Kribbella sp. NBC_01245: one gene and its partner. The protein of the gene in region 2 interacts with the protein of the main gene of each other region in a pairwise test. Links are inferred from orthologs where the notes say so. Each region holds a gene or a part of one and is shown on either strand. Other genes may lie near its edges. The genes, in order: OG394_RS37855 and abc-f.

Region 1 (9,530 bases), 6.9 Mb from region 2 along the record:
CGAAGTAGAGGTCCACCGCATACTCCGGCAGGACCGCGATCAGGGCCAGTACCGCGATGGCCAGGCCGCCGGAGATGTCGACCTCCGCCGCCTCGGCGGCCCAGGCCAGCACGAAGGACGCGGCGACCACGCCGAGACCGAACACCAGCAGGGAGATGGCCGGCGCCGGGTGGAGCTGGGTCAGCCTCAGCACGACGGCCGGAATGGCCAGTGCGAGGCAGAGTGCCACGGGGCGGAAGGCTCTGAACACGGTTCCAAGCCTGCCACCACTTTGATACTTTCGCAATTGCGCAAGTATGAGAGCGTCCTCACCCCGGCCCGGCGTCCACTCAGTGGACTGGCTGAGGCATCAGAATGAGCATGCGATGACAGAACCGACCCGCGCCCAGCTCGATGCCGCCGCCAGCACGTTTGCCATGCTGTCGGCGCCAGTCCGCCTGCACCTGGTGTCCCTCGCGGCCCAGGGGGAGTACGACGTCGGCACGCTCGCCGCCCGGGTCGGCGTCAGTATCGCCACCGCCAGCCAGCACCTCGGCAAACTCCGCCTCGCCGGCATCATCACCGCCCGCCGCGACGGCCGCCGCCACATCTACACCGTCGACGACCCCCACGTACTCACCCTCGTCGACCAGATCTTCGAGCACATCGCCCCCGACGGCACCCTCGCCCCCGACCCACCCCTCCGCCGCAAACGCCCGCCCTCAGACCCAAACGACGAGTCGTAGCCAGCGTCCGAGGCACACGCCCGGGAAGGCTCCTGCGTCCTTCTCAGACGATGTGGCGTAGGTAGCGTTCGGGCGCTTGAAGGAACGCTTTCCAGTTTTGGACGAGTTCTAGGTCGTCCCAGGTCGTTTCGCGGATGCCCCACTCGCCGACTTCGAGGATGCGGGCGCCGGGGACGGACGCGACCACGGGGGAGTGGGTGGCGCAGAGGACTTGCGCGCCGCCGGTTGCCATTTCGCTCAGTACGCCGACCAACGCGAGGCTGGAGGAGAAGGAGAGGGCCGACTCGGGCTCGTCGATGCAATAGAGGCCTGGGCTGTCGAACCGGCTGCGCAGGATCTCCAGAAAACCCTCGCCGTGGCTCAGCTCGTGAAACCGAGGGTCGTACACGCCCGGGTTTTGTTCGAGGTACGTGTAGTAGCCGTGCATCGTCTCGGCCCGGAGGAAGAACCCCCACCGCGCGCCACCAGCGCCACGGGTCAGCCGGATCTGCCCGGACAGCGGTGACTCGGATTCACGCGTACTCACCCGCGCGCCGGTCGATCCGCCCTCGGGCGACATGCCGAAGGCGATCGCGATGGCCTCGACCAAGGTGGATTTGCCCGCGCCGTTCTCGCCGACCAGGAACGTGACGCCGGGGGAAAGATCGAGGCCGTCGCGCAAGAGCTGCGCGACGGCCGGGATCGTATGAGGCCACTCCGAGCCGGGTGAGACGCCGTCAGCCGCCTGCACCCGACGTACCGGATGTGTCTCGAAGGGCACTACCTACTCGTCTTCGTCGTCCAGGCGGGCCAGCCAGGTGGCGAACCGCTCGATCGGCGTTTCGAACTCGGGGTTCAGGTCGACGAACTCGCGCAGCCTCTCGGCCACCCAGGCCAGCGTGACGTCTTCCTCGCCACGCCGGCTCTCGAGCTCCTCGATCCCTCTGTCGGTGAAGTACACGTCAGCTGAAGGCCTGCTTCAGCAGCGTGGACTGCTCGGCGGTGTGCACACTGTGCGAACCGACGGACGTCGCGGACATGTCCGTCCGCGACACCCGGTAGAACGGCTTGCCACCGAGGTGCTGGGTCAGGTTCAGCGCCATGAACGGCCACGGGCCCTGGTTGGCCGGCTCGTCCTGAACCCAGCGGATCTCCTGCAGGTTCGGGTACTTGGCGAGCTCCGCCTGGATCTCGGCCACCGGCAGCGGGTAGAGCTGCTCGACCCGGACGATCGCGGTGCTGAGCTTGTCCGGCTCGACCTTCTTGCGCTCGGCGAACAGGTCCCAGGCGACGCGGCCGGATGACAGCAGCACCCGCTCGACACCACTCGCGACCGCGGGATCGGTGGACGTCTCGGTGTCGCCGATGATCGGCTGGAACGCACCCCGAGTGAACTCCTCGGGCTGCGAGGTGGCCGCCTTGAGCCGGAGCAGCTGCTTCGGCGTGAAGATGATCAGCGGGTGGTGCTCCTCGCCGAGCGAGTGGCGCCGCAGCAGGTGGAAGTACGACGCGGGGGTCGACGGCTGCGCGACGGTCATCGCGTCCTCGGCGCAGAGCGTGAGGAAGCGCTCAATCCGGGCCGAGCTGTGGTCCGGGCCCTGCCCCTCGTAACCGTGCGGCAGCAGCAGCACGACCCCGGACTTCTGGCCCCACTTCGCCTCACCGGACGAGATGTACTCGTCGATGATGCTCTGCGCGCCGTTCACGAAGTCACCGAACTGCGCCTCCCAGAGCACCAGCGCCTCCGGACGCGCCACCGAGTAGCCGTACTCGAAACCGAGCGCGGCGTACTCGCTGAGCAGCGAGTCGTAGACGTAGAAGTTCTCCTGGCCCTCGTCGAGGTGCTGCAGCGGCGTGTAGTCCTGACCGGTGACCCGGTCGATGATCGTCGCGAACCGCTGCGAGAACGTGCCGCGGCGGCTGTCCTGACCGGCGAGCCGGACCGGACGGCCCTGCAGCAGCAGCGAACCGAAGCCGATGATCTCCGCCGTACCCCAGTCGATCGGGCCTTGCGTGATCGCGGCGGCCCGGCGCTGCAGCTGCGGCAGCACCTTCGGGTGCGCGGTGAAGCCCTCCGGCAGCGTGGTGTACGCGTCGGCGATCTTCTTCAGCACCTCCGGCGTGGTCGCGGTCGCGTCCGGACCCTCGGGCTTGTCCGGGTAGACCGGCACCGTCACGTACGGCGGCGGCGTGTCCGGCTCGGACTTGGCCTCGCGCACCTCGGTGAAGACCCGCTCCAGCCGCTGCTGGAAGTCGCGCAGAACCTGCTCGGCCTCCTCGACGGTGATGTCGCCACGGCCGATCAGGGACTCGGTGTAGAGCTTGCGCACCGAACGCTTCTGCTCGATCAGGTCGTACATCAACGGCTGGGTGAAGCTCGGGTCGTCGCCCTCGTTGTGGCCGCGACGGCGGTAGCAGACCAGGTCGATGACGACGTCCTTGTTGAACGCCTGGCGGTACTCGAAGGCGAGATCCGCGACCCGGATGCAGGCCTCGGGGTCGTCGCCGTTCACGTGGAAGATCGGCGCCTGCACCATCCGCGCGACGTCCGTGCAGTACATGGACGAACGCGACGAGGCCGGCGAGGTGGTGAAGCCGACCTGGTTGTTGACGATGACGTGGATCGTGCCGCCGGTGCGGTAACCGCGCAGCTGCGACAGGTTCAGCGTCTCCGCGACGACGCCCTGGCCGGCGAAGGCCGCGTCACCGTGGACCAGCACCGGCAGGACCGGGAAGACCGCGCCCTGGTTCAGGATGTCCTGCTTGGCGCGGGTGATGCCCTCCAGGACCGGGTCGACGGTCTCCAGGTGGGACGGGTTCGCCGCGACCGACACCTTGATCTTGTCGCCGAACTCGGACACGAACTCGCCCTCGGCGCCCAGGTGGTACTTCACGTCACCCGAGCCCTGGACCGTGCGCGGGTCGATGTTGCCGTCGAACTCGCGGAAGATCTGGCTGTACGACTTGCCGACGATGTTGGCCAGCACGTTCAGCCGGCCGCGGTGGGCCATGCCGATGGTGACCTCGTCGAGCCCGGCACCAGCGGCCTCTTCGCAGATCTCGTCCAGCAGCGGGATGGTCGTCTCGCCACCTTCGAGCGAGAAGCGCTTCTGGCCGACGTACTTCGTCTGCAGGAAGGTCTCGAACGCCTCGGCCTCGTTCAGCTTGGCGAGGATGCGGAGCTGCTCTTCGCGCGGCGGCTTGGTGTGCGGCCGCTCGACCCGCTCCTGGATCCACTTGCGCTGTTCCGGGTCCTGGATGTGCATGTACTCGATACCGACCGTGCGGCAGTACGAGTCGCGCAGGATGCCGAGGATCTCGCGCAGCTTGAGGAAGCGGCGATCGCTCTGCGCACCGAACGACCCGGTCGCGAACTCACGGTCCAGGTCCCACAGGGTCAGACCGTGCGTGGCGACGTCCAGGTCCGGGTGGCTGCGCTGCTTGTACTCCAGCGGGTCGGTGTCGGCCATGATGTGGCCGCGCACCCGGTAGGCGTGGATCAGCTCGAGGATGCGCGCCTGCTTGGAGACGTCCTCCTCGTGGCTGTGCGGCAGGTCCTGGGCCCAGCGGATCGGCTCATACGGGATCCGCAGCGCCTGGAAGATCTCGTCGTAGAAACCCTCCTCGCCGAGCAGCAGCTTGTGCAGCCGGCGCAGGAACTCACCCGACTGGGCGCCCTGGATGATGCGGTGGTCGTACGTCGAGGTCAGCGTCATCACTTTGCTGACCGCGAGCTTGGCCATCGTCTCCTCGGCCGCCCCCTGGTACGCCGGGGGGTACTCCATGGCGCCGACGCCGACGATCGCGCCCTGGCCCTTCATCAGCCGCGGCACGGAGTGCTGGGTGCCGATGGTGCCGGGGTTGGTCAGGCTGATCGACGTGCCCTGGAAGTCCGGCAGCGCGAGCTTGTTGTCGCGGGCCCGGCGCACGATGTCCTCATACGCCATCCAGAAGTCGGCGAAGGTCATCGTGTCGGCGCCCTTGATCGACGGCACCAGCAGCTGCCGGGTGCCGTCGGGCTTCTGCATGTCGATGGCCAGGCCGAGGTTGATGTGGGCCGGCTTCACCACCGTCGGCTTGCCGTCGACCTCTTCGTAGTACGCGTTCATCTCGGGCAGCGTCTTGAGCGCCTTGACCAGAGCCCAGCCGACCATGTGGGTGAACGAGACCTTGCCACCCCGCGCGCGCTTGAGGTGGTTGTTGATCACGATCCGGTTGTCGATCATCAGCTTGACCGGCACCTGCCGGACGCTGGTGGCCGTCGGGACCTCGAGGCTCGACTCCATGTTCTGCACGGTCCGCGCGGGGGCACCGCGCAGAATCGTCCGCTCGGGCTCTGCCTGGGCGGGTGCGGACTTGGGTTGCGCGCTGGGCGGCTGGTTCACCGTGCCTCCGGTCGGGCTGCCGCTACCGGCAGGTGCTGCTGTGGTCGGGGAAGTTGCTGGTGCTTTCGCGGCCGGGGCCGCGGTGGGTACGGCGTTGGGCTGCCCGGCGGTCGGCTGCGCGGCCTTGGGCTGTACGGCGGTCGGCTGGCTCGGCGCCGTCGGCGTCGTTGGCTGGGCCGGTGCGGGAGAACCCGGAGCTACCGGCTGCGCGGTGGCGGCAATGCTCGACGCGGGCGCGGCCGGAGCCGTACCACGGCCGGGCGCCTCGGGCGTCTTGTTGTCGGAAACGGCATCCGGGCGCGGGGCGTCGTTGGAAGTGCCCTTGGTCGTCCGGTTCGCACCGGTATCCGGGGTGTACCCCTTGAAGAATTCCCACCAGGCCCTGTCCACCGAGTTCGGATCCTGGAGGAACTTCTGGTACATCTCGTCGACCAGCCATTCGTTCGCGCCGAAGGCTGCAAGCGGGTTCGTTTCTGATGGCTCGGTGGCCACTGGGCAGTTCGCCTCTTCCGATCGTGTCAAGTGCCGCTGGTGTGCATGCCGAAGTTATGGGGCCGAAAGTTATGGGTAGGTCCCGAGGGCAAGGCTAATAGCAGGCCCCACACTTCTACAGCCCGGGCCTACCGGACCAGTCGCCCCACTGGTTGCGTCCGGCACCGGTTCGGGGGCCGATCCGGCTGGTCCGTCGATCAAAGGCCTGTGCACAGACCGTAAAGGGCGGTTCCGACACTGTTCGCAAGCTGATTCGTACACTACGCGCTGTGGCGAACGTCACGCCCCGCCTTCACCAGGATTTCACCGGTTGACCAACCGGCGGACCAGCTTCAGCCCTGACCAGGTGCCATCGATCGCGCACACCTTCACGTCCACGACGCCCAGTGGCAGCGCCAGCTCCCGGACGCCGTTCTCGTTGAGGTCGGTCGCGACCCCTGACGATCGCTTCGGCCACGCGACCCAGATCATCCCGGCCGTGGTCGTACGCTCGAGCAGCACGGGCAACCGGCCGGCCAGCCGAGCCCGATCCGGGCAGAACGCCAGCACTATGTCGTACTCCCGGGTGTCCGCGCTTTCGGCGGTCTGCGCGCCGTCCGGCAGGCCCTCGATCGCGAACCCGGGTGGCGCGTTGTCGAGCCATACCGTCTGCCCCGGTTTGACCCCAAGCTTCGCGGCAAGCGGCTTCCCGGAATACCCACTGGTCATAACCCTGATGCTAGGCCGAGTGGCATTGGTGGGGATGTGGACTGGTGGGCGGCATACTGGCCCGCATGGCGCTGACTGACGAGGCGATCGTCAAGATCAAGTCGATGATCACTTCCGGGGAGCTGGGACCAGGGGACCGGTTGCCCAAGGAAGCGGATCTGGCTGCCCGGCTCGGGTTGTCGCGCAATTCGCTGCGCGAGGCGGTCAAGGCGCTGACGCTGGTCAACGTGCTGGACGTGCGGCACGGCGACGGCACCTATGTCACCAGTCTCGACTCGGCGCATCTGCTCGACGCCTTGAGCTTCATGGTCGACCTGCACCAGGACGATTCGGTCCTGCAGTTCTTCGAGGTACGACGCCTGCTCGAGCCTGGCGTCGCGGCGCTCGCGGCCGGGCGGATCACCCCGGAGGAGCTCACCAACCTGCGTGAGCTGACGAGCTCGCTCACGGCGGAAGCGGACGTCGACGACCTCGTCGCCAACGACCTGCGCTTCCATCGGGCCATCGCCGAGGCCACTGGCAACGCCGTCGTCTGTTCGCTGCTGGACGGCGTCTCGGGTGCCACTCAACGGGCGCGGGTCTGGCGCGGGATCACCCAGTCCGGCGCGGTCGAGCGGACGCTCGCGGAGCACAACGCCATTCTCGACGCGCTCGAAGCCGGTGACGCCGACGCGGCTCGCGCGTGGATGACCGCGCACATCGTCGGGGTCGAGACCTGGCTGCGCAAGGCCGCCACGTCCGACTGAAGTAATCGGTTGAACGACCCTTCGGCGGTGGCTACCATGACGGAGTCTTATTGCCGTTGATCGGAGTGATGGTTGCTCGCTTGAGATCGAACTCTCGCCGTTGGCCGCCCCAATTCTGGGTGTGTGGCCTCGACATCGATCTCAGGAGTGTCCATGGTCAACTCTCATATCAGCACGGCCCTTTCCTGCACTGACCTGCATTTCGCCTGGCCCGACGGTGACGTCGTCTTCGACGGATTGTCGTTCGTGGCCGGCCCGGTTCGCTCCGGGCTGGTCGGGCGCAACGGCACCGGTAAGTCGACCCTGTTGCGGTTGATCGCCGGCCGGCTGAAACCCCAGGGCGGTGTGGTGAAGTACGCCGGCACGCTCGGCTATCTCCCGCAGGACCTCACCCTCGACGTCACGCTCTCGGTCGACCAGGCCCTCGGTATCGCCACCACCCGTCAAGCCATCGCGGCCATCGAGGCGGGTGACGCGTCCGAGGCCAACTTCGCCGCGGTCGGTGACGAGTGGGACGTGGAGGAGCGGGCCGAGGCGATGCTCGGCAAACTCGGCCTCGGCAAGATCGGCCTCGACCGGCGGATCGCCGAGCTGTCGGGTGGCGAGACGATCCTGCTCGGCCTGGCCGCCGAGCTGATGCGCCGCCCGGACGTGCTGCTGCTCGACGAGCCCACCAACAACCTCGACCTGAACGCACGGCACCGCTTGTACGACGCCGTCGCGTCCTTCCGTGGTGCGTTGCTGGTGGTCAGCCACGACCGCGAGTTGCTCGACCAGGTGGACCAGATCGGCGAGCTGCGGCAAGGCGATCTCACCTGGTACGGCGGCAACCTCACGGCGTACGAGCAGGCCGTCGCGATCGAGCAAGAAGCAGCCGAGCGGATGGTGCGCGCGGCCGAATCCGACGTACGGAGGCAGAAACGTGAACTGATCGAGGCCCGGATGAAGATCGACAAGCGGGCGGCCCAAGGGCAACGGGCCCAGGACGCGGGCGGTATTCCGAAGATCGTCGCGGGCGGTTTGAAGCGGAGCGCGCAGGTCGCGGCCGGGAAACACCGGAACCTGCACATCGATCGGCTCGAAACCGCAAAGGAATCCCTGGCCGAGGCTGAGGCTCGCGTCCACGATGACGACAGCATCCGGATCGACCTGCCAGCCACCGCCGTACCGGCCGGGCGGATCGTCGTTCAACTGGACGGGCTGGCGCTGAGGACCGGCCAGGAGATCGAGCTGGAGATCCGGGGGCCGGAGCGGATCGCCCTGGTCGGGGCCAACGGCGCGGGCAAGAGCACGTTGTTGCACGCCATCGTCAACGCGCAGGCGCCGGTCGTGCCGTACCGGTTGCTGCCGCAGCGGCTCGACCTGCTGCGGGATGACCTGACCATCGCGGAAAACCTGGCTCTCAGTGCACCGCATGCCGACAACAACGAAAGACGCGCTCGGCTCGCGCGGTTCCTCTTCCGAGGGCGTGCTGCGGATCAGCTTGTCGGCACGTTGTCGGGTGGCGAGCGGTTCCGGGCGACGCTGGCGGCGTTACTGCTGGCGGAACCACCGCCGCAGTTGCTGATGCTGGACGAGCCGACGAACAACCTCGACCTGGCGAGTGTGGCCCAGCTGACCGACGCCCTCGCGTCGTACGCCGGGGCCTTGATCGTGGCGAGCCACGACCTGCCCTGGCTGCGGTCGATCGGCATCACCCGCTGGCTCCAACTCGACGACGACGGCCTGACGGCCATCGACCCACTCTGACCTGGAAGGGGGACTGATGATCACGAGTACGGATCTCAAGTTCGCCTGGCCGGACGGAGCCGTCGTGTTCGACGGCCTGTCGTTCGTGGCCGGCCCGGTCCGCACCGGGCTGGTCGGCCGCAATGGCACCGGCAAGTCCACCCTGCTGCGGCTGATCGCCGGCCGCTTGACGCCGCAGCAGGGCGACATCCGGTACGCCGGAACGCTCGGCTATCTCCCGCAAGACCTGCCACTCGACGTGGCGCAGACGGTCGCCGAGGTCCTCGGTATCGCCGTCATCCGTCAGGCCATCGCGGCCATCGAGGCGGGTGACACGTCCGAGGCCAACTTCGCCGTGGTCGGTGACGAGTGGGACGTGGCGGAGGAGGCCGAGGTCATGCTGGCCAAGGTCGGCCTCGGCGCGATCGGCCTCGACCGGCGGATCGGTGAACTGTCCGGTGGCGAGACCATCCTGCTCGGCCTCGCGGCGGAGCTGTTGCGGCGACCGGACGTGCTGCTCCTCGACGAACCCACCAACAACCTCGATCGCGACACCCGGCTCAAGCTGTACGACGCGGTCGACGCCTTCCGGGGCACGCTGCTGGTCGTCAGTCACGACCGGGAGCTGCTCGACAAGGTGGACCAGATCGGCGAGCTCCGCCAGGGCGAACTCACCTGGTACGGCGGCAACCTGACCGCCTACGAGCAGATCGTCGCGATCGAGCAGGAGGCGGCGCAGCGTTTGGTCCGGACGGCGGCGGCCGATC
Region 2 (7,984 bases):
CTGGGCGGCAGTAACGGCTGCGGCCGCACTGACCGGCGCGGGCTTGTCGTTGATGGCGGAGGCGGTACTAAGTGGTGCGGAGACGAGCAGGACGCTGGCGGCGGCCAGCAAGCTCAGACGCAAGGTGGGACGCTTCATCTGCTGCCACACTTTCCGGACCGGCGAGGTGACGCCGGCCGCAAGTCGACGGGGATCTGGCGGTATCTGCCCATGGACTTACAACCCGGCAGCCCGCGGTGGCTCCGCGGTTACCGGGTGGTACTCAGCGCGCTGAACGGGGAGGCTAAACAAACCTGTCGCGGAAAGCAACAGCTCGCACACTCATCGTCAACACCGCCCGCGTATTGCTCACGAACGAGGTCAGACGGGGTTGGGCTCCGGGGCGAATTGGGTGCGGTAGAGGTCGGCGTAGAGGCCGTCGCGGGCGAGGAGTTCGAGGTGGGTGCCGCGTTCGACGATGCCGCCGGCGTCGACGACGAGGATCAGGTCGGCGTTGCGCACGGTGGAGAGGCGGTGCGCGATCACGAGCGACGTACGGCCTTCGAGGGCACTGTCGAGAGCACGCTGCACGGCCGCCTCGGACTCGGAGTCGAGGTGTGCCGTGGCTTCATCGAGTACGACGATGCGCGGTGCCTTGAGCAGCAACCGCGCGATCGCGAGCCGCTGGCGCTCGCCACCCGAAAGCCGGTGACCGCGATCCCCCACCACGGTGTCGAGCCCATCCGGCAAGGCCGCGATCAGGTCCCACACCTGGGCCGCGCGCAACGCGTCAGCCATCTCCTCGTCGGTGGCCTCCGGCTGGGCATAGGCGAGGTTGGCGCGGATGGTGTCGTGGAACATATGCGCGTCCTGGGTGACGTACCCGATGGCCTGGTGGAGGGATCGCAAGGTCACCTCGCGGACGTCGTGGCCGCCGATCCGCACCGCGCCCGCAGTCACGTCGTACAGGCGGGCCACGAGGTTTGTGATGGTCGTCTTGCCGGCACCGGACGGACCGACCAAGGCCACCATGTTGCCGGGGGCAACGGTGAAGCTGACGTCGCGCAAAACCTCGGCGGAGGCGCGTTTGTCCAGCACTGCAACGGATTCCAGCGAGGCGAGCGAGACCTCTTCCGCGGTCGGGTAGGAGAAACCAACGTGCTCGAAGGAGACCGTCGCGGCATCACGCGGCAAGTCGGTGGCATCAGCAGCGTCGGCGATCATCGGTTTGAGGTCGAGCACCTCGAAGACGCGCTCGAACGAGACCAGCGCGGTCATCACGTCGACCCGGACGTTCGACAAGGCGGTCAACGGGCCGTACAACCGGCCGAGCAGCGCCACCAGGGCGAGCAACGTCCCGACGGTGAGCGTGTTCCGGACGGCGAGGTTGCCGCCCACGCCGTACACCAGGGCCGTCGCGAGCGCAGCCACCAGGGTGAGGGCGGTGAAGAAGACCCGGCCGAGCATGGCGATCCGGATACCGAGGTCGCGGACCCGGCCGGAGCGCTCGGCGAACTGCGCGTTCTCCACGTCAGGACGGCCGAACAGCGTGACGAGCAGGGCGCCGCCGACGCTGAAGCGCTCGGTCATCGCGGTCGACATGTCCGCGTTGAGCTGCATCTGCTCCCGGGTCATCGCGGCCAGCCGGCGGCCGAGGTAGCGCGCGGGCAACAGGAAGACCGGCAGCAAGAGGATCGCCACGATGGTCAGCTGCCACGACAGCACGAGCATCGCGCCGACGACCAGCACCAGGCTGATCACGTTCGAGACGACGCCGGACAAAGTCGACGTGAAGGCCTGTTGAGCGCCGATCACGTCGTTGTTGAGCCGGGACACCAGCGCGCCAGTCTGGGTGCGGGTGAAGAACGCGACCGGCATCCGCTGCACATGCGCGAACACCTTGGTCCGGAGGTCGAAGATCAGGCCTTCACCGATCCGCGCGGAGAACCAGCGCTGGACCAGCCCGAGGCCCGCCTCGACCACCGCGAGCAGCGCGACGATCAGCGCCAGCATGGTGACCAGACCGGCGTCGCCCTTGATGATGCCGTCGTCAACGATCTTCTTGAACAACAGTGGCGAGGCGATCACCAGAACGGCCGACACGATCACCAAGAGCAAGAAAAACGTGATCTGCAGCGTGAACGGCTTGGCGAAGGTCAGGATGCGCTTCAGCGTGCCCTTGGCAAGCTTCTGGTTGACGACCGACAGATCCTGGCGTCGCCAGCTCATCGGGCTACCGCCCATCGAGCCCATGCGCATTGACATTGAAAAAGCCCTCCACCTCTCAGGACCTAGTCAACACCGTTTTTCAGCCGAAACTTCCCATCAGCTCGACCAAACGACGGGCCTGGGCCTCGCGCTCGGCCTTGAGCTGCTCGTCGTACGACCGGCTCTGCGCCTCGATGAGCAGCGCCTTGGTCTCACGCACCGCGCCAACTAGCGGCGCCAGTAGGGCCGCGCTCAGGTCGGCAACGGCCGACTCGAGTTCCGAGGCCGGTACGACGATGTTGGCCAGACCCCATTGCAGGGCCTCTTCCGCCTCGACCCAGCGAGTGGTCGCGCAGATCTCCAGGGCGCGGGAGTACCCGATCAGCTCGACGAGGGGATGCGTACCACCGAGATCCGGCACCAAACCGAGGGCGGGCTCGCGCATGCTGAACTTGGCGTCCGGCGTGACGACCCGAAGGTCACACGCGAGCGCGAGCTGGAAGCCGGCACCAACCGCGTGCCCCTGGACCGCCGCGATGCTGACGAACGACGGATCGCGCAGCCAGGAGAATCCGCCCTGGAAGGCCGCGATCTCGGCGTGGATCTCCTCGGGAGCCTTCGCGCCAAGCGTGAGCAGAGGCGGTTCGCCGTCGATCGGCTCGCCCATGATCAGGCGCCGATCGAGGCCGGCCGAGAACGACTGGCCCTTCCCCGACACGATCACCACCCGGACGTCGGACGGCAGCTCCGCGCCGAACTTCGCCAGCGCCCGCCAGGTGGCCGGCGTCTGCGCGTTGCGCACCTCCGGCCGGTCGAGCACCACGCGGGCAACAGGCCCGTCCACCGAGAATCGCACGCCACCATCCGTCATGCGGCGAACGATATACCAACGAGTAACACCGCCCAGAGGTCTGGGCGGTGTTACTCGTCAGGCCAGTGAGACCAGGTCGGCGTAGTCGGGCGACCAGAGATCCTCGACGCCGTCCGGCAGCAGCAGTACGCGCTCCGGCTCGAGCGCCTCGACGGCACCCTCGTCGTGGGTGACCAGCACGATCGCGCCCGTGTACGAGCGGATCGCGTTCAGGACCTCGGTGCGGGAGGCGGGGTCCAGGTTGTTGGTCGGCTCGTCCAGCAGCAGCACGTTCGCCGCCGAGACGACCAGCGTGGCCAGGGCCAGCCGGGTCTTCTCGCCACCGGAGAGCACCTTGGCCGGTTTGTCCGCGTCGTCCCCGCTGAAGAGGAACGAGCCGAGCACACTGCGTGCCTGGGTCTCGTTGAGGTCGGGCGCGGCCGACTTCATGTTCTCCAGCACGGTCCGGTTGACGTCCAGGGTCTCGTGCTCCTGGGCGTAGTACCCGAGTTTGAGCCCGTGACCGTCGAGCACCTCGCCGGTGTCCGACTTCTCGATCCCGGAGAGCACCCGCAGCAGGGTGGTCTTGCCGGCACCGTTGAGGCCCAGTACGACGACCCGGCTGCCGCGGTCGATGGCCAGGTCGACGTCCGTGAAGATCTCCAGCGATCCGTACGACTTCGAGAGCTCCTTGGCCATCAAAGGCGTCTTGCCACAAGGCGCGGGCGTCGGGAACGAGATCTTCGCGACGCGATCGGACACGCGCTCGTCCTCGAGCTCGGACATCAGCTTTTCGGCGCGCTTCAGCATCTGCTGGGCGGCGCTGGCCTTGCTCGCCTTGGCGCGCATCTTGTTGGCCTGGCTGATCAGCTGATCGGCCTTCTTCTCCGCGTTACCGCGCTCGCGCTTGCGGCGCCGCTCGTCGGTCTCGCGCTGGGTCAGGTACACCTTCCAGCCGACGTTGTAGACGTCGATCTCGGCGCGGTTGGCGTCCAGATGGAAGACCCGGGTGACGGTCTCCTCGAGCAGGTTCACGTCGTGGCTGATCATGATGACGCCACCGGGATACTGCTTCAGGAAGTCCCGGAGCCAGACGATCGAGTCCGCGTCCAGGTGGTTGGTGGGCTCGTCCAGCAGCAGCGTCTCCGCCTGGGCGAAGAGGATCCGCGCCAGCTCCACCCGGCGGCGCTGACCACCCGACAGGGTGCCGAGCGGCTGACCGAGAACCCGGTCGGGCAGACCGAGGTTGGCCGAGATGCGAGCCGCCTCGGACTCCGCCGCGTATCCGCCGGCCGCGTGCAGGTCGGCCTCGGCCCGTTCGTACCGGCGCATGGCCTTGTCGCGAGTGCGGTCATCCGCGCTCGCCATCGATTTCTCGGCGGACCTCAGGCGCCGAACGACGTCGTCCAGGCCGCGGGCGGACAGAATCCGGTCCCGGGCAAGGATCTCCAGGTCGCCGGTGCGCGGGTCCTGTGGCAGGTACCCGATCGAACCGGACGACGAAACGGATCCGGAGGCCGGCAGAGCTTCGCCGGCGAGGATCTTGGTCAGGGTTGTCTTGCCTGCTCCGTTACGGCCGACCAGACCGACTTTGTCACCCGGTCCGACACGAAAAGACGCGGGAGAAAGTAGCTGTCTGGCCCCGACACGGACCTCAAGATTGGTAACAGTGATCATGGGCCCGCACTAGTGTACGTAGTGTGAAATTCAATCCAGACGCCGACTTGGATACGAGCGGCGTTGACGACGTGCGCGGCAGCGGTGGCGGCCGTGGTTTTCCGGGTGGCCGGGTGGCCCTGCCGATGGGCGGAGGCATCGGCGGCATCATCGTGCTGGTCATCATCCTGCTGCTGAACGGCGGCCTGCCGGGCGGTGAGGACAGCGGCGAGCCGTCCGCGCCGAACACGGCCGCGGGCAACCTCGGCGCCTGCAAGCGTGGCGCCGATCTGCAGCAGAACCGGGACTGCCGGTTCGTGATCTACCAGAACTCCATCGAGAACTTCTGGGCCGGCGAGCTCCCCCGGCGCGGCAAGAAGTACACCCGCGCCCGGATGGAGATCTTCGACGGCGGCGTGAACACCGGTTGCGGTGCAGCCTCCAGCGACGTCGGGCCGTTCTACTGCCCGTCGGACATGAAGGTCTATCTCGACATCTCGTTCTTCAAGGTGCTGCAGACCCAGCTCGGCGCCAAGGGTGGTGACTTCGCCGAGGCCTACGTGGTCGCCCACGAGTACGGGCACCACATCCAGAACCTGTACGGCATCCTCGGCCAGATCAAGTCCCGCACGGGTCCCCGCTCGGACTCGGTCCGGTCCGAGCTGCAGGCCGACTGCCTCGCCGGCGTCTGGACCAACCACGCTACGAAAGTCACCGGCAAGGACGGTAAGACACTCATCCAGGATCTGACCGACGACGACATCGCCAACGGGCTCGACGCCGCCGCGACCGTCGGCGATGACCGGATCCAGCAGAAGACCCAGGGCCGCGTCGACCCGGAGAACTTCAGCCACGGTACGGCGGAGCAACGCCAGAAGTGGTTCCGCAACGGCATGGAGACGGGCGACATGACCACCTGCGACACCTGGTCCACCGACGACCTCTAAACGGCAACGCACGGTGCCCTCCAGGGTATTGGTTAGGTCCTCTAACATTTGCTAGCCTGCGTAGCAACGTGTTGCAGGTTTGGTGGGAGAGGACTCGATGGCAGAGGCAGTGCGCAGTCCGCGCGCGCGGTATCGCGAGCAGACCAGGGACGAGATCAAGGAGCTGGCGCTTCGGCAGTTGGCCGAGGGTGGCGTCTCGTCGATCGCGCTGACCCGGATCGCCAAGGAGCTCGGCCTGTCCGGCCCGGCGCTCTACCGGTACTTCGCGGGCCGCGACGACCTCCTGCACGCCCTCATCCGCGACTCGTACGACGAACTCGCCACCGCGATCGAGCAGGCCACACCCGCGGCGAGCGTCGCTCCCCGGGCGCGCCTGGTCACGTTGGCGACGGCCTTCCGGGATTGGGCTCAAGCCGTGCCGCATCGGTACCTGCTGATCGCGGGCGCTCCCCTGCCCGGGTACGAGGCACCGCCGGACACGGTGGCACGGGCACGCGCAGCGCTCGGGCCCTTCCTTCCGGCCTTCGCGGCAGGCGAGCCCACGGCCGCGATTCGCCCGGTGGTGAAGGAGCTGACGGCCTGGGTCCGCGACGACGAGCAGGTCCGCGGCTGGGTGACGGGCTACCTCGACGGCAAGCCCACCCTCGCGGTCTGCGGTACGGCGCTGGCCGGCGCCATCCAGGCCTGGACCCGCTTCCACGGCGTCATCAGCCTCGAGGTCGAAGGCCAGTTCAACGGCATGGGCTTCACCCCCTCAGCCCTCCTGCTAGCCGAAGCCGAAACCCTCGCCGACTCCTTCAACCTCGCCTAGTAGCGGCCGGAACCTGGCCGCTACTGCCCGTAGCGTCCACGTCATGACGACCAAGGTTCTAGTGACAGGTGCGACCGGGCTGGTCGGTCGCGAGGTGATCACGCGGCTGATCGGCGCCGGCGTCGCCGTACGGGCTCTCACACGCGATCCAGCGAAGGCGGAGTTCCCAGCGGGCGTTGAGGTCTATCAGGGCGATCTGACCGATCCTGAGACCGTGGCGCCCGCACTGGAAGGCGTTGAGCGCCTCTACCTCTTCCCGGTTCCAGAGACGGCTACGGAAGTTGTGGCTCTCGCTAAGACGGCCGGCGTACGGCGAATCGTGGTGCTGTCTGCGGCCGCTGTGACCGTTGGACTCGACACCTACCACCACCCGCGAGTTGAGCAGGCTGTAGAAGCGTCGGGCCTTGAGTGGACTCACGTACGGCCCGGCGAGTTCATGACCAACATGCAGCCGGTGTGGGCGCCGTCGATCCGCGCCGAGCGCGTGGTTCGGCATCCCTTCGCGACGCAGATCGGCGTACCTGTGCATGAAGCCGACGTCGCGGAGGTCGCGGTCGCCGCGTTGCTGGAGGACGGGCACGCGGGTCGCGCGTACACGTTGAGCGGCCCTGCGCAGATCACGTATCGCGAGCAGGTCGAGGCCATCGGCGCGGCGCTTGGCGAAGAGGTTCGCTACGAGGAGGTCAGCCGCGAAGAGGCCCGCGAATTGCTCAAGGAGCAAGGTGGTTTCGCGGCTGCGAACGCGGACTTTCTGCTCGGCTTTGTCGATTATGGCGGGTCGTCCGCGAGCGGATCGGGCGAGGAGCCGGACTACTCGGCACTGCTCAAACCCTGGCCTGGTGTGCGCGACGCGACCGGCAAACCGGGCCGCACGTTTGCGGAGTGGGCCCGCGATCACGTCGAGGACTTCCGCTAGAAAGCCTTGTGTATAACAAGAAATGAGGGGCACCGGATGTCCGGTGCCCCTCATTTACTCTGTCGGGCTGACAGGATTTGAACCTGCGATCTCTTCACCCCCAGCGAAGCGCCCTACCAAACTAGGCCACAGCCCGAGCACTCACTCCGAGGAGCGAGCGGGTAAACCATACCGCATCAGCGGACCTTCTTTTTACGGGGGCGCACCTGGACATGCACGGGACTTCCGACGAAACCGAAGTCCTCGCGCAGGCGCCGCTCGATGAACCGCTGGTACGACGGTTCGATCTGGCCGGACGTGAAGATGACGAAGGTCGGAGGCATCGTGGAGGCCTGCGTCCCGAACAGCAGCTTGGGCTGTTTGCCACTGCGCACGGGGTGCGGGTGAGCCGCGACGAGCCGGCCGAGGAACGCGTTCAGCTGGCCGGTCGGGATGCGGGTCTGCCAGCCTTCCAGCGCCGCCTCGATGGCAGGCACGAGCTTCTCCATGTGCCGGCCGGTGAACGCGCTGATGTTGACGCGCGGCGCCCAGCGGAACTGGATCAGGTCGCGGTCGATCTCGCGCTCCAGGTAGTAGCGCCGGTCCTCGTCGACCAGGTCCCACTTGTTGAACGCGAT

Evidence for each region.
Region 1: the proteins of abc-f (region 2) and OG394_RS37855 interact in binary tests that used the Escherichia coli proteins (3 or more experiments, as listed by UniProt). The link is inferred for Kribbella sp. NBC_01245 from one-to-one orthologs.

Annotation. Positions count from the first base shown.
Region 1 is NZ_CP108487.1:8,224,578-8,234,107, forward strand. Bases 1,467-5,906 are described here. They hold OG394_RS37855 (multifunctional oxoglutarate decarboxylase/oxoglutarate dehydrogenase thiamine pyrophosphate-binding subunit/dihydrolipoyllysine-residue succinyltransferase subunit), read right to left. Parts: upstream 5,582-5,906; coding sequence 1,667-5,581; downstream 1,467-1,666. Other genes in these bases: OG394_RS37845 (AAA family ATPase), read right to left, coding at 1,467-1,485; OG394_RS37850 (DUF6104 family protein), read right to left, coding at 1,489-1,665; OG394_RS37860 (DUF3052 domain-containing protein), read right to left, coding at 5,885-5,906. In the rest of the region: OG394_RS37835 (sodium:proton exchanger), read right to left, coding at 1-250; OG394_RS37840 (ArsR/SmtB family transcription factor), read left to right, coding at 366-725; more of OG394_RS37845, read right to left, coding at 769-1,466; more of OG394_RS37860, read right to left, coding at 5,907-6,289; OG394_RS37865 (FadR/GntR family transcriptional regulator), read left to right, coding at 6,355-7,035; OG394_RS37870 (ABC-F family ATP-binding cassette domain-containing protein), read left to right, coding at 7,189-8,784; OG394_RS37875 (ABC-F family ATP-binding cassette domain-containing protein), read left to right, coding at 8,801-9,530. UniProt on the Escherichia coli protein: E1 component of the 2-oxoglutarate dehydrogenase (OGDH) complex which catalyzes the decarboxylation of 2-oxoglutarate, the first step in the conversion of 2-oxoglutarate to succinyl-CoA and CO(2).
Region 2 is NZ_CP108487.1:1,303,258-1,311,241, reverse strand. Bases 2,416-5,309 are described here. They hold abc-f (ribosomal protection-like ABC-F family protein), read right to left. Parts: upstream 4,715-5,309; coding sequence 3,116-4,714; downstream 2,416-3,115. Other genes in these bases: ypfJ (KPN_02809 family neutral zinc metallopeptidase), read left to right, coding at 4,738-5,309; OG394_RS05590 (enoyl-CoA hydratase/isomerase family protein), read right to left, coding at 2,416-3,058. Also shown: OG394_RS05600 (trypsin-like serine peptidase), read right to left, coding at 1-138; OG394_RS05595 (ABC transporter ATP-binding protein), read right to left, coding at 361-2,244; more of OG394_RS05590, read right to left, coding at 2,288-2,415; more of ypfJ, read left to right, coding at 5,310-5,640; OG394_RS05575 (TetR/AcrR family transcriptional regulator), read left to right, coding at 5,738-6,451; OG394_RS05570 (SDR family oxidoreductase), read left to right, coding at 6,495-7,367; ribosome biogenesis GTPase Der, read right to left, coding at 7,544-7,984. UniProt on the Escherichia coli protein: Genetic data indicate it may be involved in ribosome assembly or function.